4 regions of the Kitasatospora sp. NBC_01560 genome follow, and region 4 is predicted to be linked to each of the others. Evidence: riboswitches for the same ligand, from Rfam matches in the RefSeq annotation. Region 4 holds a riboswitch; each other region holds the start of a gene.
The links. A riboswitch is a leader RNA that binds a small molecule or an ion and turns the genes downstream of it on or off. The one in region 4 is predicted to bind cobalamin.
Positions count from the first base shown of each region.

Region 1: linked by a shared signal. The riboswitch ahead of OH807_RS25630 (ribonucleoside-diphosphate reductase subunit alpha) and the one ahead of OH807_RS03230 (CoA-acylating methylmalonate-semialdehyde dehydrogenase) in region 4 are both predicted to bind cobalamin.
Region 2: linked by a shared signal. The riboswitch ahead of OH807_RS29505 (cobalamin biosynthesis protein) and the one ahead of OH807_RS03230 (CoA-acylating methylmalonate-semialdehyde dehydrogenase) in region 4 are both predicted to bind cobalamin.
Region 3: linked by a shared signal. The riboswitch ahead of OH807_RS09785 (HoxN/HupN/NixA family nickel/cobalt transporter) and the one ahead of OH807_RS03230 (CoA-acylating methylmalonate-semialdehyde dehydrogenase) in region 4 are both predicted to bind cobalamin.

Region 1 covers NZ_CP109364.1:5,859,175-5,863,582, forward strand. Annotated here, with positions in the region: gene OH807_RS25625 (ribonucleotide-diphosphate reductase subunit beta) at 1-270, opposite strand, end outside; gene OH807_RS25630 (ribonucleoside-diphosphate reductase subunit alpha) at 291-2,702, opposite strand; cobalamin riboswitch at 2,892-3,033, opposite strand; gene OH807_RS25635 (hypothetical protein) at 3,274-4,408, shown strand, end outside.
Region 2 covers NZ_CP109364.1:6,804,926-6,809,333, reverse strand. Annotated here, with positions in the region: gene OH807_RS29515 (alpha/beta hydrolase family protein) at 1-154, opposite strand, end outside; gene OH807_RS29510 (helix-turn-helix domain-containing protein) at 437-1,150, opposite strand; cobalamin riboswitch at 1,344-1,574, shown strand; gene OH807_RS29505 (cobalamin biosynthesis protein) at 1,671-2,639, shown strand; gene OH807_RS29500 (cobyric acid synthase) at 2,636-4,153, shown strand; gene OH807_RS29495 (putative cobaltochelatase) at 4,146-4,408, shown strand, end outside.
Region 3 covers NZ_CP109364.1:2,355,420-2,359,827, reverse strand. Annotated here, with positions in the region: gene OH807_RS09810 (Fpg/Nei family DNA glycosylase) at 1-672, shown strand, start outside; gene OH807_RS09805 (DUF3995 domain-containing protein) at 724-1,176, opposite strand; gene OH807_RS09800 (RNA polymerase sigma factor) at 1,314-1,832, shown strand; gene OH807_RS09795 (SRPBCC family protein) at 1,829-2,323, shown strand; gene OH807_RS09790 (ArsR/SmtB family transcription factor) at 2,375-2,791, opposite strand; cobalamin riboswitch at 2,874-3,068, shown strand; gene OH807_RS09785 (HoxN/HupN/NixA family nickel/cobalt transporter) at 3,101-4,297, shown strand; gene rpmG (50S ribosomal protein L33) at 4,374-4,408, opposite strand, start outside.
Region 4 covers NZ_CP109364.1:740,880-745,287, reverse strand. Annotated here, with positions in the region: gene OH807_RS03235 (RNA polymerase sigma factor) at 1-472, shown strand, start outside; cobalamin riboswitch at 634-824, shown strand; gene OH807_RS03230 (CoA-acylating methylmalonate-semialdehyde dehydrogenase) at 1,035-2,534, shown strand; gene OH807_RS03225 (acyl-CoA dehydrogenase family protein) at 2,539-3,678, shown strand; gene OH807_RS03220 (enoyl-CoA hydratase/isomerase family protein) at 3,678-4,408, shown strand, end outside.

The DNA.
Region 1 (4,408 bases), 5.1 Mb from region 4:
GTAGAGCCGCGCCTCCGGGGAGTTGATGTGCTTGTAGAGGCTCAGCACCACGTTGTTGGAGACGATCGAGTCACCGGTGGCGAAGAAGGCGACCAGCCGGCCGATCATGTGCCGCTCGCCCTCGCTCAGCTTGGCGAGGTCGGCGACGTCGGAGTGCAGGTCCACCTCCTCGACGGTCCAGGTGTTCTTGATCGCGTCCCGGTACCGGTCGTAGAACGACGGGTAGCGCATCGGGCGCAGGGTCAGCTCGAACCCGGGGTCGAGCAGCATCTTCTCGCGGTCGGGGGTGCTCACTGGCAGGCCTCGCAGGACTCGGGGTTCTCCAGGGAGCAGGCCAGCGCGGCCTCCTCCTCCGGGGTGAGGGTCGGGGCGCCCACGCTCACCGGGCCGGCCGGCACCGGGACGGCGGCGCGCGCGGTGCCGGACGCGGCCTGCGCGATCCGGGTCGCCGGGCGCGAGCGCAGGTAGTACGTGGTCTTCAGGCCGACCTTCCAGGCGTACGCGTACATCGAGCTGAGCTTGCCGATGGTGGGCGCGGCCATGAAGAGGTTCAGCGACTGGCTCTGGTCGAGGTACGGCATACGGGCCGCGGCCAGGTCGATCAGCGCGCGCTGGGGCAGCTCCCAGGCCGTCCGGTAGAGCGAACGGACCTCGGCGGGCAGCCAGTTGAGCTCCTGGACGGAGCCGTTGGCGTCGCGCAGCGCGTCCCGGGTCTGCTGGTCCCAGACGCCCAGGTCCTTGAGCTCGCGCACCAGGTACGGGTTGACCTGGAGGAACTCGCCGGAGAGGGTCTCGCGCTTGAACAGGTTGGAGACCTGCGGCTCGATGCACTCGTAGACGCCGGCGATCGAGGCGATCGTGGCCGTCGGCGCGATGGCCAGCAGCAGCGAGTTGCGCAGACCGGTCTCGGCGATCCGCACGCGCAGCTCGGCCCAGCGGCCGGCCCACTCGGGCGCGGCGCTCGGGAAGTGGTCGATGTGCAGCTCGCCGCGGGCGGCACGGGTCTCGCCGTACGCCTCGTGGCGGCCCAGCTGCTCGGCCAGGTCGGCGGAACGCTCGTACGCGGTGAGCATGATGCGCTCGGCGATCAGCGTGGAGAGCCGCTTGGCCTCGGCGGAGTCGAAGTCGATCCGCAGCTGGAAGAAGACGTCCTGGAGGCCCATCACGCCCAGGCCCACCGGGCGCCAGCGCGAGTTGGACGCGCCGGCCTCGGGGGTCGGGTAGAAGTTGATGTCCACCACGCGGTCCAGGAAGGTCACGGCGGTGCGGACGGTGGCGTCCAGCCGGTCCCAGTCCATCGCGTTCAGCAGGTCGGCGGCGGTGGCACCGGCGGCGACGTGCGCGCCGAGGTTGACCGAGCCGAGGTTGCAGACGGCGGTCTCGGAGTCGTCCGTGACCTCCAGGATCTCGGTGCAGAGGTTGGAGGAGTGCACGGTGCGACCGGGCAGCGCGGTCTGGTTGGCGGCGCGGTTGGAGGCGTCCTTGAAGGTCATCCAGCCGTTGCCGGTCTGCGCCAGGGTGCGCATCATCCGGGCGTAGAGGGTCTGCGCGGGGATGGTGCGGACGGCCTTGCCGGCCAGCTCGGCCTTGCGGTACGCCTCGTCGAAGTCGGCGCCCCAGAGGTCGACCAGCTCGGGCACGTCGGCCGGGGAGAAGAGCGACCAGTCGGCGTTGGCGTTGACCCGGCGCATGAACTCGTCCGGGATCCAGTGCGCCAGGTTGAGGTTGTGCGTGCGGCGCGCCTCCTCACCGGTGCTGTCGCGCAGCTCCAGGAACTCCTCGATGTCCGCGTGCCAGGTCTCCAGGTAGACGCAGGCCGCGCCCTTGCGGCGGCCGCCCTGGTTGACGGCGGCGACCGAGGAGTCGAGGGTGCGCAGGAACGGGACGATGCCGTTGGACTTGCCGTTGGTGCCCCGGATCAGGCTGCCGCGGGAGCGGATCCGCGAGTAGGAGAGGCCGATGCCGCCGGCGTGCTTGGAGAGGCGGGCGATCTGGGCGTACCGGGAGTAGATCGAGTCCAGGTTGTCCAGCGGCGAGTCGAGCAGGTAGCAGCTCGACATCTGCGGGTGCTTGGTGCCGGAGTTGAAGAGGGTCGGCGAGGAGGTCAGGTACTCCAGCCGACTCATCAGGCGGTACAGCTCGGCCACCTCGCGCACCGACTGCTCGTTGTCGCCGACCGCCAGGCCACAGGCGACGCGGAGCAGGAAGTGCTGCGGGGTCTCGACCACCTTGCGGGTGATCGGGTGGCGCAGCAGGTAGCGGGACTGCACGGTGCGCAGGCCGAAGTACTCGAAGCGGTCGTCGCCCTGCGGGTCGACCAGCGCGTCCAGGGTGTCTGCGTGCTTGGCGACGAAGGCCGCGGTGGTGTCGCCGATCAGGCCCTCGGCGTGGCCGACGGCGATCGAGGCGGAGAAGCAGACCGAACCCTGGCCGACCGCCTCGTCGACGATCTCCAGTGCGAGCAGGCGGGAGGCCAGCTTCGAGTACTGCGGGTCCTCGGCGATCATCGACGCTGCGGCGTCCACGGCCAGCCCGCGCAGCTCGGCGAAGTCCGAGCCGGCGTGGCGGCCGCGCAGCGCGGCGGCGGCGACATGGCCGGGGTCCACCTGCGGCAGGTCGACACTGCGGTCGGTCAGCAGCCGGAGCAGCGCGCCGCCCGGGTCGGAGACCGTCGGGACGGCGGGGGAACCCTGGGCGGGCAGGGTGACTGAGGCAGCGGTGGTCAAGGCGCTCTCTCCTGGCGGCGATCGGCGGCTGTGGATCGGGGGGCGCCGGGCCGTTCGGGGCAGGGGAGCACGGCGCGACGGCCGGAAGGCGTCGCGCGACGGTGACATCCCCGGCCCGCCCGCGAGGCCCGGAAGTGGTGCAGTGCTGGAGGCCCCTGCGGGGAGGCCGGACGGCACGCCGTCGGCAGGTACTCGGACTCGCGGGCTCTGGTCGGAGCCGCCCGCACACCGCTGCGGGGCAGTCCCGGACTCGCACCGGGTTCCCCTGCGTCGACAGCAGGATTGAGCATACATCTAGTGGTGTCCGCTCGATGCGACACCACATCTTGTGCGGCGCCGCGTGTCGGCCCGGTGACCGGTGGTACCGGAACGGGCCCGTTGCAGGGCCGGGCCGGGGCCCCGGCGGCGCCCGGGCCCGGCCCGGGCGGGTGCGCGGCCGGCGCCCGGGGGTGTCCGGATTGGGAAACGGAATGGTCACCGGGCGGGAGTTCGGTCAGGAGCATGCCCTACGATCACGGCTCATGAGGGAGCGGAGCGAGGGGGACGCATGAGCGACGGAACGGGCGCACCCGGACAGGCACCGCAGGGGCAGCAGCCGCCCGGGCCGGTGCCACCAGCGCCGTACCCCGGCGCACAGCCGGCACCGCCGGCGCCGGGCGGATTCGGCCCGCCGCCCGCCTCCTACGGGCCGCCGGTGCCCGCGCAGCAGCCGGTGGTTCCGCCGGTGCCCGTGGTGCCGCAGCCGCCCGCGCCGCAGCCCGTCCAGCCGCAGCCGGTCCACCAGCAGCCGGTGCCCCAGCCGGTCCGCCAGCAGCCGCCGCAGCCGCCCGTGCAGGCCCAGCCGCCCGCCCCGCAGCCGCCGCAGCCGGTGCAGCAGCAGCCGGTCCAGCCGCACCCCGGGCAGCCGTTCCCGCAGCAGCAGATGCCACCGCAGATGCCGCAGCAGCAGTGGCAGGCCCAGCCGCCCGCCCCGCAGCCGCACGGCGAGCCGGACTGGGCGGCGCTGGCCGACCGGAACGAGGCCGACGCCAAGCGCAAGGGCCGGCGGAGGATCATCGGCGCGGCGGTCGCCGTGGTCGTGGTCGGCGGCCTGATCGCCGGCGGCCTGATGTTCCTGAAGAAGGACGACGGCGGCAAGAAGGACCCGCTTGCCGGGCCCAGCGCGACGGCCGCCCAGTCGACGGCGCCCTCGGGCAAGGCGTCCCCGACGAGCACCCCGAGCGCCACCGCCACCCCGCCGGAGGACCCGTCCAAGGCGCTCTGGGAGGCCGCCACGGACCCGGCGCCGCAGGACGCCGCCGCGCTCTTCTCCGCGCTCACCGTCACGGTCAACGGCGCCACCTGGAACCGGACCGTCGTCTCGCTCGACTCGCCCTGCTGGGACGGCAACTCCACGGTCGGCGGCCTCGGCAAGGCCCTCGGTGACCAGGGCTGCCGCCAGGTGCTCCGGGCCACGTACGTCTCCGGCGACAGCGCGGTGACGGTCGGGGTCGCGGTCTTCGACCACAAGCAGCAGGCCGAGACGGCGCTGAAGAACTACGTCGGCCACCTCAAGGGCGCCGCCGCCCCCGGCTCGCCGGCCTTCTGCACCACCCCGGGCTGCACCAACACCAAGGGCACCCTGGGCCGGTACGGGTACTTCACCGTCGAGGGCTCCGCCAAGGGCGGCAACACCGCGGACG
Region 2 (4,408 bases), 6.1 Mb from region 4:
CACCGAGGCTCTGGACCACGACGGGGCCGCCGGTCCGCTTCCGCGCCGCCACGGGGCTGACCATCCGCTCGGACGCCCTCCTCCCGATGACCAGTACGGCGGCCCCGGCACCGACGGCGGCGGCCGCCACGGTGGCTGCGATTCCCCAACGCATGTCGCTCCCCGCTCTGTTCGTCCCGGCCGCCCGGTTCGACCCGGCCGCTGCGCCCGCGTCCCGGCACGCGTTCCGGAGCTCGTCCCGGACCGGGCAGTGTGCCCACCAGTCCACTCGCGGAGCCGGCGGACGGCCACCCGGCACGGCCGTCCGGGTGCATCCGGACGGGGCTCGCCGGGCCGGGGGCACCCGGAGACGCGCAGGGGACGGACGCAGGGGACGGACGGAAGGGACCGACGGAAGGGACGGACGGAGGGGAGCAGCGGGACGGGGCGCCCCGGGTCAGGCCGGGATGTCGGTCGCCTGCCGGGCCAGCAGCCCCCAGAACCGCTCGCCCAACGGCTGCTCCGGCTGCGCCGGCTCGCGCGCCGCCGGCGCCGGGGAGCCCCAGGTGCCGGCGCCCCAGTGGGAGGACACCTGGTACTCGTTCTGCAGCGCCGCCAGCACGGTGGCGAGGCCCTGCTCGGGCACCGGCACGATCCGGCCGATCGCCCGGACGTGCGCCTGCCAGCGGCCGTCCACGCACTGCCGCAGCAGCCGGTCCAGCTCGTCCCGGCGGCCCGTCACCGCGACCAGCTCGCGCAGCCGCAGGCCGAGCACCTGGGCGAGCGCGTACGACTCCTCCTGGCCGCCGTCCCAGCGGCCGGTGGCCTCGGCCTGCTGGTACTGCCGCAGCGGGATGCCGATCCGGCGGGCGGCGTTCTCCTGGTTCAGCTCGCGGGCGACCCGGAAGTCCCGCAGCCGGGCCGGCCGGGCGCCCATCAGCTGCGCGGGCGGGCACCAGAGGGCGCGGGCCAGCGCGATGAACTCCTCCTCGGTGGGGCGCAGCTCGCCGCTCTCCCAGCCGAGCACATGGGCGGGCAGCAGCCGGACCCCGTGCGCGGCCATGCCCTCGGCCACCTGCTCGGGGGTCAGGCCGAGACCGGCGCGGTGCGCGCGGGCGGCCGCGGGCGAGAAGGGCACCGGGGGCACGGCGGGGGGCTGTCTGCGTCGCATGGCACCCGACGGTAGGCCTTGGTGCTTCGGCTCCCCAGCCGCCGAACACACGAAGCCCGCCTGTAGGGGTCTACAAGGGGATGGACGATCCCACAGCCTGTCATGCCCCTGCACGGGGTGGTGATCAGAGGTAGCGACGGGGCGCCGGCCCCCGGCCACGTGTGACCAACCCCTCCGTGACCTTGGTTGACGCGTACTCCGGCCGCGTGATGGGATCCTTCAGCCAATACGGAGGCATGCAGAGGAAGCCGGTGCGAGTCCGGCGCGGTCCCGCCACTGTCACCGGGGAGCACGTCCGAACTCCTTCCCCCGCCCGCGGGGAGCGGGAGCGCAGGCCGGTACGGCGGACCGTCAGGTGCCGCCGGAGGCCCGGATGTGCGTCGGACCCGGAAGCCAGGAGACTCTCGCCCCCGGTACGTCGATCCAGGGCGCGGACCCTGAGTGAGGACACGCACGCCATGCAGGCCGCCCCACCCCCCGTCGTACTCCGCTGCCCGCAGCGGGAGCCGCTCGCGTTCACGTGCGCCCGCTGACCCGCGCCGCCGCCTTCGCGGCGGGCGCCGTGACCGGCTACCTCGCCGACGCCCGGTTCGGCGACCCGCGCCGTGGTCACCCGGTGGCGGTCTTCGGCAGCGCGGCCGGCCGGCTGGAGCGGCGGATCTGGCGCGACGACCGGGCCGCCGGCACCGCCTACACCGCACTCTGCGTCGGCACCGTCGCGGCCGGTGCGGTCGCCGCCGACCGCCTGCTCGGCCGCCGGCCGCTCGGGCGGGCCGCGCTGGCCGCCGCCGCCACCTGGACGGTGCTCGGCGGCACCTCGCTGACCCGGGAGGCCCGGACCATCGGCCGCTCGCTGGCCGCGGGCGACCTCGCCGCCGCCCGGGAGCGCCTGCCGCACCTGTGCGGCCGCGACCCGAGCGCCCTGGACGAGCAGCAGCTCGCCCGCGCGGTGGTCGAGTCGGTCGCCGAGAACACCGCCGACGCCGTGGTCAACGCCCTGGTCTGGGGCGGGCTCGCGGGCACCCCCGGGCTGCTGGCGTTCCGCGCGGTCAACACGCTGGACGCGATGGTCGGCCACCGCTCCCCCCGCTACGCCCGGTTCGGCTGGGCCTCGGCGCGGCTGGACGACGTGGCGGGCTGGCCGGGCGCGCGGCTGACCGCACTGCTCACCGTCGCCTCCGCGCCCGAGCCGCGCACCGCCTGGCAGGTCTGGCGGCGGGACGGCTCCGCGCACCCCAGCCCGAACGCGGGCCAGGCCGAGTCGGCCTTCGCGGGCGCGGTCGGCGTCCGCCTCGGCGGCACCCTGCAGTACGGGGAGCGGGTCGAGCACCGGCCCGTCCTGGGCGAGGGGCTGCGGCCGGTCGGGGTGGACGACATCGAGCGGGCCTGTGTGCTCTCCCGAAGGGTGGGCGCGCTGGCGCTGGGTACGACGGTCGCCGGGCACCTGCTGGTGCGGGCGGCGTTCAGGAAGAGGAGGGGACGCGGATGAGCAACGCACTGCTGGTCGCCGGGACGACCTCGGACGCGGGCAAGAGCGTGGTCACCGCCGGCATCTGCCGCTGGCTGGCCCGCCAGGGCGTCCGCGTCGCGCCGTTCAAGGCGCAGAACATGTCGCTGAACTCCTTCGTCACCGCGGACGGGGCCGAGATCGGCCGCGCCCAGGCGATGCAGGCGCAGGCGGCCCTGGTGGAGCCCGAGGCGGCGATGAACCCGGTGCTGCTCAAGCCCGGCGCGGACGGCCGCAGCCAGGTGGTGCTGCTCGGCCGGGCGGTGGCCGAGGTGGGCGCGCTGGACTACCGCGAGCGCAAGCCCGTGCTGCTGGAACGCGCCCTGGAGTGCCTGGCCGACCTGCGCGGCCGCTACGACGTGGTGATCTGCGAGGGGGCCGGCTCGCCCGCCGAGATCAACCTGCGGGACCGCGACATCGCCAACATGGGCCTGGCCACCGCCGCCGGGCTGCCGGTCGTGGTGGTCGGCGACATCGACCGCGGCGGGGTGTTCGCCGCGATGTACGGCACGCTGGCGCTGCTCTCCGCGGAGGACCAGCGGCACGTGGCCGGCTGGTTCGTCAACAAGTTCCGCGGCGACGCCCGGTTGCTCGCCCCCGGCCTGGAGATGCTGCACGAGCTGACCGGCCGTCCGGTGCTGGGCACGCTGCCGATGCTGCCGGACCTCTGGCTGGACGCCGAGGACTCGCTCGACCTGTCCACCGTGGTCGACCGGACCGCCGGGCGCGGGCCGCTCGGCGCGGACGTCCTGCGGGTGGCCGTGCTGCGCCTCCCCCGGCTCTCCAACTTCACCGACCTCGACGCGCTGGCCCAGGAGCCGGGCGTGCTGGTCCGCTGGGCCACCCGGCCGGAGGAGCTGGCCGACGCCGACCTGGTCGTCCTGCCCGGCACCCGGGCGACCGTCGCCGACCTGGCCTGGCTGCGCGAGCGCGGCCTGGAGCCGGCGCTGCGGGCGCGGGCGGCGGCCGGGCTGCCGGTGCTCGGCGTCTGCGGCGGCTACCAGATGCTGGCGCACGACATCGTCGACGAGGTCGAGTCGAAGGCCGGCGCGGTGCCGGGCCTGGGCCTGCTGCCGACGCACGTCCGGTTCGGCGCCGAGAAGGTGCTCGGCCGGCCGGTGGGCGAGGCGTTCGGGCAGCGGGTCGAGGGCTACGAGATCCACCACGGGATCGTCACGGTGGAGGGCGGCGAGCCGTTCCTCGACGGCTGCCGGGTGGGGTCGGTGTTCGGCACGACCTGGCACGGCGCACTGGAGAACGACGGCTTCCGGCGCGAACTGCTGCGCGAGGTGGCCGCGTTGTCGGGCCGGGCGTTCGTGCCCGCACCCGACGTCTCGTTCGCCGAGGCGCGCGAGGCCCGGCTGGACCGGCTGGGCGACCTGATCGAGGAGCACGCGGACACCGACGCGCTGTGGAAGCTGATCGAGGGCGGGGTGCCGGCCGCGGGTTCGCTGCCGTTCCTGCCGCCCGGGGCCCCCTTGGAGAATCATGAGTGACGTCCGCTACCCCTTCACCGCGATCGTCGGCATGGCCGACCTGCGGCTCGGGCTGCTGCTCAACGCCGTCTCCCCGGCCGTCGGCGGGGTGCTGGTGCGCGGGGAGAAGGGCACCGCCAAGTCGACCATGGTGCGCGCGCTGGCCGGCCTGCTGCCGTCCATCGACACCGTCGACGGCTGCCGGTTCGCCTGCGACCCGGCCGCCCCCGACGCGCAGTGCCCGGACGGCACGCACGAGGGCGCGGGCACCGCCGG
Region 3 (4,408 bases), 1.6 Mb from region 4:
GCGGAGGCCACCGGCAAGCACCTCTTCCTCGGCTTCGAGAGCGACACCTGGGTGCACATCCACCTCGGCCTCTACGGCGGGTTCACCTTCGGCGAGGGCCCCGCGCCCGAGCCGGTCGGGCTGGTCCGGCTGCGCCTGGCGAACGACGACGCCTACGCCGACCTGCGTGGCCCCAACACCTGCGCGCTGATCACCGACGCCGAGAAGGCCGCGGTCGCGGCGCGCCTCGGCCCCGACCCGCTGCGGGCCGGCGCCGACCCGGAGCCGGCCTGGCGGCGGATATCCGGCAGCCGGACGACGATCGCGGCACTGCTGATGGACCAGAAGGTGCTGGCCGGGGTGGGCAACGTCTACCGTGCCGAGGTGCTGTTCCGGCACGGCATCAACCCGCACCGGGCCGGGCGCGACCTCGGCCGGGCCGAGTGGGACGCCGTCTGGGCCGACCTGGTCGCCCTGATGCGCGAGGGGGTCGGCGCGGGCCGGATCGACACCGTCCGCCCCGAGCACACCCCCGAGGCGATGGGGCGGCCCCCGCGGGTGGACGACCACGGCGGCGAGGTCTACGTCTACCGCCGGGCCGCCATGCCCTGCCTGGTCTGCGGCACCGAAGTCCGGACGGAGGCGCACGCCGCGCGGAACCTCTTCTGGTGCCCGCGCTGCCAGCAGGCCTGACGAGGCGTCGGGCTCCCGGACGCGTCCGCGGACGCCGGGGGAGGGGCGGCGTCAGCCGTCCGCCCCGGTGCGGGCGACCGCCAGGGCGGCGGCCGCGGCGGCCAGGCAGAGCGGGGTGTAGCAGACGAGGTTGAGCCGGTAGAAGGCCGAGCCGGGCTCGACGCCGACCCCGGCGGCCCAGACCAGCCCGGCCACCCCGCGGGCGAGCAGCCCGGCGGCCACCGCGCGCGGCCCCCAGCGCAGCGCCACCCCCGGCAGCCGGCGGGCCGCGTCGCCCAGCAGGCCGCCACGGGCGAGCACCAGGGCCGAGCCGGAGAACAGCAGGGCCGCGAGGGGCAGCACCACCGGCGGCGTGAACGGCACCTCGGCATTGAGCACCGCCCGGGAGAGTGATGCCGGGCCGGCCGCCGGCCAAGTGCGGCCGGTGGCCCAGTAGACGTGCAGCAGGGCGTCGGCGGCGAGCAGGCCGGCAACGGCGAGGGCGGCGGTACGGCGACGGTTCACGGTGGTCCTCCGGGCATCCGACGATGAGTCACCCCGCAGGAGCCGCCCGCCCGGCCGGGCGTTCCCGTGACGAGCGTCACAGCGGAAAGTCGGGGGAGGGAGGGAACATCCGGCCGGTCCGGCGCCTCTGATGCGGTGTGGATGGCCCTGAAACCCGAACCGCCGACCGGCTCGCCGGCCTGGTCCGCGCCGCCCAGCGCGGCGACCAGCTGGCCGTCGGCGAGCTGCTGGAGCTGGTCGAGCCCTATGTCCGCCGGCTCTGCGGCCCGATCGCGCTGGACGACGGCCCCGACGCGACCCAGGAGGCGCTGATCGCCGTCTTCCGCAAGCTGGGCCAGCTCCAGGACCCGGCCGCGCTGTTCGGCTGGGTCCGCTCGATCGCCGTCCGGGAGGCCGTCCGGTATGTCCGGCGGGTCGCCCGCTGCGTCCCCGCCGACCTTTCCGAACTGCCCCGACCCGGCGACCCGCAGCTGGCCACCGACATCCAGGACGTGCTGGCCCGGCTGACTCCCGAGCACCGCGCCGTCCTGGTGCTGCGGGACGTGGAGGGCCTGGACGAGAGGTCCACCGCAGAACTGCTGGGTGTGGCACCCGGCACCGTGAAGTCCCGGCTCTCCCGGGCCCGGCTCGGCTTTCGAAGGGCGTGGCAGCAGTGAGCGCACGGATCCCCTGGCCGACTGCGGCCTTCGACCCGGTGCGCCGGCTGCACGTGATCGCCGCCGTGACCCCCGGCGCCGCCGTCCGGGAGGCGCTGATCGAGGCGCCCTTCGAGCAGGTCTGGGCGGCCGCGGCCGACCTGGAGGAAGGGCTCCCGCGCTGGCTGCCGGACATTCGGTCGGTCCGCGTCACCGAGGGACCGGCGGACGGCCGCGCCGAGGCGCTGGTGACCGGCCACACCCGGCTGCGGGCCCGTTTCGACGTCGAGCTGGCACCCGGCTGGTGCCTGATGCGCAGCCGCTTCCTGCTCGGCGGGATGGCGGCCCGCCCCGAGGCGGCCGGCACCCGCTTCGCCTTCCTCGGCGCGTTCCGGCTCCCCGGCGCGGGCCCGCTCGGGCTGCTCCTGCGGCCCGCGACCGACCCCCTGGCCCGGCGCTCGCTGGACCGCTTCGAACGGCTGGTACGGGAGGGGCGAGGGCGGGAGCGGTGAGGCGGACTCCGGGCCCGGGGCGGTGTCCCGTGGGCGGAGCCGGTCAGCCGGTCAGCCGGTCAGGTCGGCCGGCCGCGGTGGTGCGGGGAGCGGGGGCTCGCCGTGCTCGTCGTGCTCGGCGGCGGCGCACTCGTCGAGGAGGGGGCGCAGAGCCTCGTCCACGAGCCGGTAGCGCACCACACGGCCGTCCTTGTCACCGGTCACCACACCGGCGGTGCGGAGCAGTCGCAGCGCCTGCGAGACGGCCGGGTCGCGCATCCCGGTGGCGACCGCCAGGTCGGAGACGGCGAGCGGCCCGGCCCGGTGCAGGGCGAGCAGCAGGGCGAGCCGCCCCGGGTCGGCGAGCAGTGAGAACCGCTCGGCCCAGGACCGGACGTGACCGGTGTCGCCGATGGCGGCGATGGCCTCGCAGACCCGGTGTCCGTCGATGGTGCGGTGGCCCGCGCGGTCGGCCGGTACGAGATGCATGCGGACATTCTTGCAGCCCACGGCCTGTGATCCTGGACACCTGCGCAGGTGCGCAGCCTTGCAAGGGTGGCGCGCGGCCCCCTACGGTGTTCCCCGCCGTGGTGTTCGGGAAGACCGGTGACGGACCCTCAGGGGTCCGGAGTCCGGAGCGGCCCTCGCCACTGTGATCGGGGGGATTCGTCCGTATCCACGAAGCCACTGGGCGCCTTGCGCGCCTGGGAAGGCGGATGCGGAAGCCCCGTCAGCCAGGAGACCGGCCACGGCATCTCACGAACGTCTATCCACGAGGTGCTGGAGCGTGATCCGAAGATGACCCTGCCCGAAACCGCCGCTGTTCCAGCGGTGTCCACCGCCCTGCCGACCTTCCGCTGGCGGCGCGAGGACACCCTCCGCACGGCCGGGTTGATGGGGGTGATCCTGGCCATGCACGTGGTGGCGTTCGGGACGCTGATCTTCCTGGTGGCTCCGGAGGAGTACAAGGTCGGCACCCAGGTCTTCGGGGTGGGCCTGGGCATCACGGCGTACACCCTCGGCATGCGGCACGCCTTCGACGCCGACCACATCGCGGTGATCGACAACACCACCCGCAAGCTGATGGCCGACGGCAAGCGGCCCGTCTCGGTGGGCTTCTGGTTCGCCCTCGGCCACTCCTCGATGGTGGTCCTGATGGCCGCCCTGGTGGCGGGCGGCGCGCAGCTGGCCAACACGCTGATGGACGACGAGTCCACCACGCACCAGTGGCTCGGCGTGGTCGGCACCTCCGCGTCCGGCGTCTTCCTCTACCTGATCGGCGCGCTCAACCTGGCGGCGCTGTTCGGCATCCTCAGGGTGTTCCGGTCGATGCGCGCCGGTCGGTTCGACGAGGCGGAGCTGGAGGAGCACCTCAACTCGCGCGGCCTGATGGCCCGGGTGCTGAACCGGGCGACCCGCTCGATCACCCGGCCCGGCCAGATGTTCCCGGTCGGCATGGTGCTCGGCCTCGGCTTCGACACCGCGACCGAGGTGACGCTGATGGTGATGGCCGGCTCCGGCGCGGCCGCCGGGCTGCCCTGGTACGCGATCGTCTGCCTGCCGCTGCTGTTCGCGTCGGGGATGAGCCTGTTCGACACGCTGGACGGGACGTTCATGAACTTCGCGTACCAGTGGGCGTTCTCCAACCCGGTGCGCAAGGTGTACTACAACCTGACCATCACCGGGCTGTCGATCGCGGTGGCGTTCATCATCGGCACCATCGAGCTGGTCGCGGTGCTGCACGAGAAGCTGGACCTCACCGACCCGGTCAGCGGCTGGATCGCGGACATCTCGCTGGACAACGTCGGCTACGCGATCGTCGGCCTGTTCGTGGTGGTCTGGGGAGCGGCGATCGCCTACTGGCGGCTCGCCGGTGTCGAGAAGCGCTGGAGCCCCCGGCCGGTGGGCACAGGGGCCGGCTCCGGCGCCGCCGTCCCCGGTCCGGCCGCCCCGGACGCTGCCGCCGTGCGGACCGCCGGGGAGAGCACGGAGTAGCACCCCGCCCGACGTGCCGCGGCGCCCGTCCGACCCTCGCAGGGGCCGGACGGGCGCCGCGTCCGCGTTCCGGGGCTCAGCGCTCTTCGCGGAAGTCCACGTGCTGCCCGG
Region 4 (4,408 bases):
GGTCCCGCTCGCCGAGCAGGACCGCGGCCGGTGGGACACCGGGGCGATCGCCGAGGGTGTCGAGATCCTTCAGGCGGCCCTGGCCCGCGACCGGCTGGGGGAGTTCCAGGCCCAGGCCGCCGTCGCGGCGCTGCACGCCGACGCACCCACCGCCGAGGAGACCGACTGGGTGCAGATCGTGGAGTGGTACGACGAGTTGGTCCGGCTGACCGGCAGTCCCGTCGTCCGGCTCAACCGCGCGGTGGCCGTCGGCGAGGCCGACGGACCGCGCGCCGGTCTGGCGGCGCTCGCGGAGCTGGACGACTCGCTGCCCCGCCACACCGCGGCGGCGGCGTACCTCCACGAGCGCGACGGTGATCTCGCGACCGCGGCCCGGCTCTACGCGGAGGCGGCGCTGAAGGCCACCGACCTCGCCGAACGCGACCACCTGACGCGCCGGGCCGCCCGGCTCAACGCCCGCCGGAGCCGCTGACGGGCCGCGCCCGGCCCCCGCGGGCGCCCGGGATCCCCGGCCCCGGGGCCGCGCCCGGGGCTCCCCGGGGCCGGGGCCGCGCCCGGGGCTCCCGGGGCCGGCGCGCCGCCGGGGCGGCGCGCCGCCGGGGCGGCACGTCGCGGGCCGCACTCTGGACTTACTAGGACGTCCGACTATATGGTCGTGGACAAGGCCCGCAGTGCAGGGAAGCCGGTGTGAATCCGGCACGGTCCCGCCACTGTGACCGGGGAGTGCGTCGCCGCAGTACCAGCCACTGGCAGCCGGCCGGGAAGGCCGGGCGGCGCACGGTGATCCGGGAGTCAGGATACCGACTGCGGGTGTTCCGTGTTGTCCACGAGGATGGAGCAAACACGCATGGCACCGGTCTGCGCCCTTCCCGACCCTGGTGATCCTGCGACGGCTGCTGCGCGCCCGTCACCCTGACGGCACGCCGCGCCCGGCAGCGCCCCCCGACCCCGCTCCGTCCCGAGCGCCGGCCGGCCGCTCTGCCGTGCCCCCTTCCCTCGGATCCAGCTGACTTCCTGACGAGAGCAGGTTTCTGATGGTCCGTGAACTCACCCACTTCATCGGCGGCAAGCACGTCGCCGGTACCTCCGGGGCGTTCGGCGACGTCTACGACCCCAACACCGGCACGGTGCAGGCCCGCGTGCCGCTCGCGAGCCGGGCCGAGACCGGGGCGGCGATCGCCGACGCCGAACAGGCCCAGGCCGAATGGGCCGCCTGGAACCCGCAGCGGCGGGCCCGGGTGCTGCTGCGCTTCCTCCAGCTGGTCGAGCAGGAGAAGGACGAGCTCGCCCGGCTGCTCTCCGCCGAGCACGGCAAGACCGTCGCCGACGCCCACGGCGATCTCCAACGCGGCCTGGAGGTCGTGGAGTTCGCCGCCGGGATCCCGCACCTGCTGAAGGGCGAGTTCACCGACAGCGCCGGTACCGGCATCGACGTGTACTCCTTGCGCCAGCCGCTCGGCGTGGTCGCCGGCATCACCCCGTTCAACTTCCCCGCGATGATCCCGCTGTGGAAGGCGGCGCCCGCGATCGCCTGCGGAAACGCCTTCGTGCTCAAGCCGTCCGAGCGCGACCCGTCGGTGCCGCTGCGGCTCGCCGAGCTCTTCCTCGAAGCGTGCCTGCCGCCCGGCGTGCTGAACGTCGTCAACGGCGGCAAGGAGGCCGTGGACACCCTGCTGGAGGACCCGAGGGTCCAGGCGCTCGGCTTCGTCGGCTCGACGCCGATCGCCCAGTACGTCTACGCGACGGCCGCCGCCCACGGCAAGCGGGCGCAGTGCTTCGGCGGCGCCAAGAACCACCTGATCGTGATGCCCGACGCCGACCTCGACCAGGCCGCCGACGCGCTCATCGGCGCCGGCTACGGCTCCGCCGGCGAGCGGTGCATGGCCATCTCCGTCGCCGTGCCGGTGGGGGAGGGGACGGCCGACGCCCTGGTGGCCAAGCTCACTGAGCGGATCGCCGCCCTCAAGGTCGGCGCCTCCCACGACCCGGAGGCCGACTTCGGCCCGCTGGTCAGCCGGGACGCCCTGGACCGGGTGCGCGGATTCCTCGACGTCGGCGTCGAGGAGGGCGCCGAACTGGTCGTCGACGGCCGCGATCTGACGGTGCCGGGGTACGAGGGCGGGTACTTCCTCGGTGCCACCCTCTTCGACCGGGTCACCCCCGGGATGCGGATCTACCGGGAGGAGATCTTCGGCCCGGTGCTGTGCGTGGTGCGCGCCGCGGACTACGCCGAGGCGCTCCGGCTGCCGAGCGAGCACGAGTACGGCAACGGCGTGGCGATCTTCACCCGGGACGGCGACACCGCACGGGACTTCGCCCGCCGGGTCAACACCGGCATGATCGGCGTCAACGTGCCGATCCCCGTCCCGGTCGCCTACCACACCTTCGGGGGCTGGAAGCGCTCCGGCTTCGGCGACCTCAACCAGCACGGGCCGGACTCGATCCGCTTCTACACCCGCACCAAGACCGTCACCTCGCGCTGGCCCTCCGGGGTCAAGGAGGGCGCGAGCTTCACCATCCCGACGATGGGCTGAGGCCGTGCACGCACTGACGGAGGACCAGCTCGCCATCGCCGCGACCACCAGGGGCTTCGCGCGCGAGCACCTCGCCCCGCACGCCGTCGCCTGGGACCGCGACAAGCACTTCCCGCTCGACGTGCTGCGCAAGGCCGCCGGGCTCGGGCTCGGCGGGGTGTACGTCCGCGAGGAGGAGGGCGGTTCGGGGCTCACCCGGCAGGACGGCGTCCTGGTGTTCGAGGCGCTGGCCACCGGCTGCCCCTCGATCGCCGCCTACCTCTCCATCCACAACATGGTCGCCTGGATGGTCGACCGCCACGGCACGGCCGCGCAGCGCGCCCGCTGGCTGCCCGGCCTCTGCGCGGTCGAGAGCCCGGGCAGCTACTGCCTGACCGAGCCCGGCGCGGGCTCCGACGCCGCCGCCCTGGCCACCCGGGCCGTCCGGGACGGCGACGGCTGGGTGCTGGACGGCGTCAAGCAGTTCATCTCCGGGGCCGGGGCCTCACAGGTCTACCTCGTGATGGCGCGCACCGGGGGCAGCGGCCCGCGCGGGATCTCGGCGTTCGTCGTCGAACGCGACGACCCGGGGCTCTCCTTCGGCCCGAACGAGCAGAAGATGGGCTGGAACGCCCAGCCGACCCGCCAGGTCGTGCTGGACGGCGTCCGGCTGCCGGCCGGCCGGCTGCTCGGGGCGGAGGGCGAGGGCTTCCGGATCGCCATGGGCGGGCTGAACGGCGGCCGGCTGGGCATCGCCGCCTGCTCGCTCGGCGGCGCGCAGGACGCGCTGGAGCGGGCCACCGGCTACCTCGCCGAGCGGGAGGCGTTCGGCGCCAGACTCCTGCACGCCCAGGCACTGCAGTTCCGACTGGCGGACATGGCCACGGAGTTGGAGGCGGCCCGGTCGCTGCTCTGGCGGGCCGCCGCCGCGCTCGACCGGGGCGACCCGCGGGCGCCCGAGCTGTGCGCGATGGCCAAGCGGTACGCCACCGACACCGGCTTCGAGGTGGCCAACCAGGCGCTCCAACTGCACGGCGGCTACGGCTACCTGGCCGAGTACGGCATCGAGAAGATCGTCCGCGACCTGCGGGTGCACCAGATCCTGGAAGGGACCAACGAGATCATGCGCGTCATCGTCGCCCGCGGCCTGACCGGAGCCGCCTGATGGCCGGGCACACCACCGACGAGGTACTGGTCCAGCGCGAGGGCCGGGCCGGGCTGATCGTCCTCAACCGGCCCGCCGCCCTCAACGCCCTCACCCACGGCATGGTCCGGAGCATCGCCGCCGCGCTCGACGCCTGGGAGGACGACGACCGGGTGCAGGCCGTCGTCGTCACCGGGGCCGGCGAGCGGGCCTTCTGCGCCGGCGGCGACATCGTCGCCATCCACCGGGCCGCCACCGGCGGGGACGCGCGCGCGGTCGAGGAGTTCTGGCGTGACGAGTACCGGCTGAACGCCCGCATCGCCCGCTACCCCAAGCCCTACGTCGCCGTCATGAACGGCATCGTGATGGGCGGCGGGGTCGGCGTCTCCGCCCACGGCAGCACCCGGATCGTCACCGGGGCCACCCGGCTGGCCATGCCGGAGGCCGGCATCGGCTTCGTCCCCGACGTCGGCGGCACCTACCTGCTCGCCCTCGCCCCCGGCGAACTGGGCACCCACCTCGCCCTGACCGCGGGCTCGGCCGGTGCCGCGGACGCCCTGCTCTGCGGCCTCGCCGACCACTACGTGCCCGCCGAACGGCTGCCCGCCCTGCTCGACGACCTCGCCGAGCGGCCCGTCCACGACGCGCTCGCCCGGCACGTCGAGCCCGCACCGCCGGCCCCGCTCGCCGGACAGCGCGGGTGGATCGACAGCTGTTACGCGGCCGGCACCGTCGAGGAGATCCTCGACCG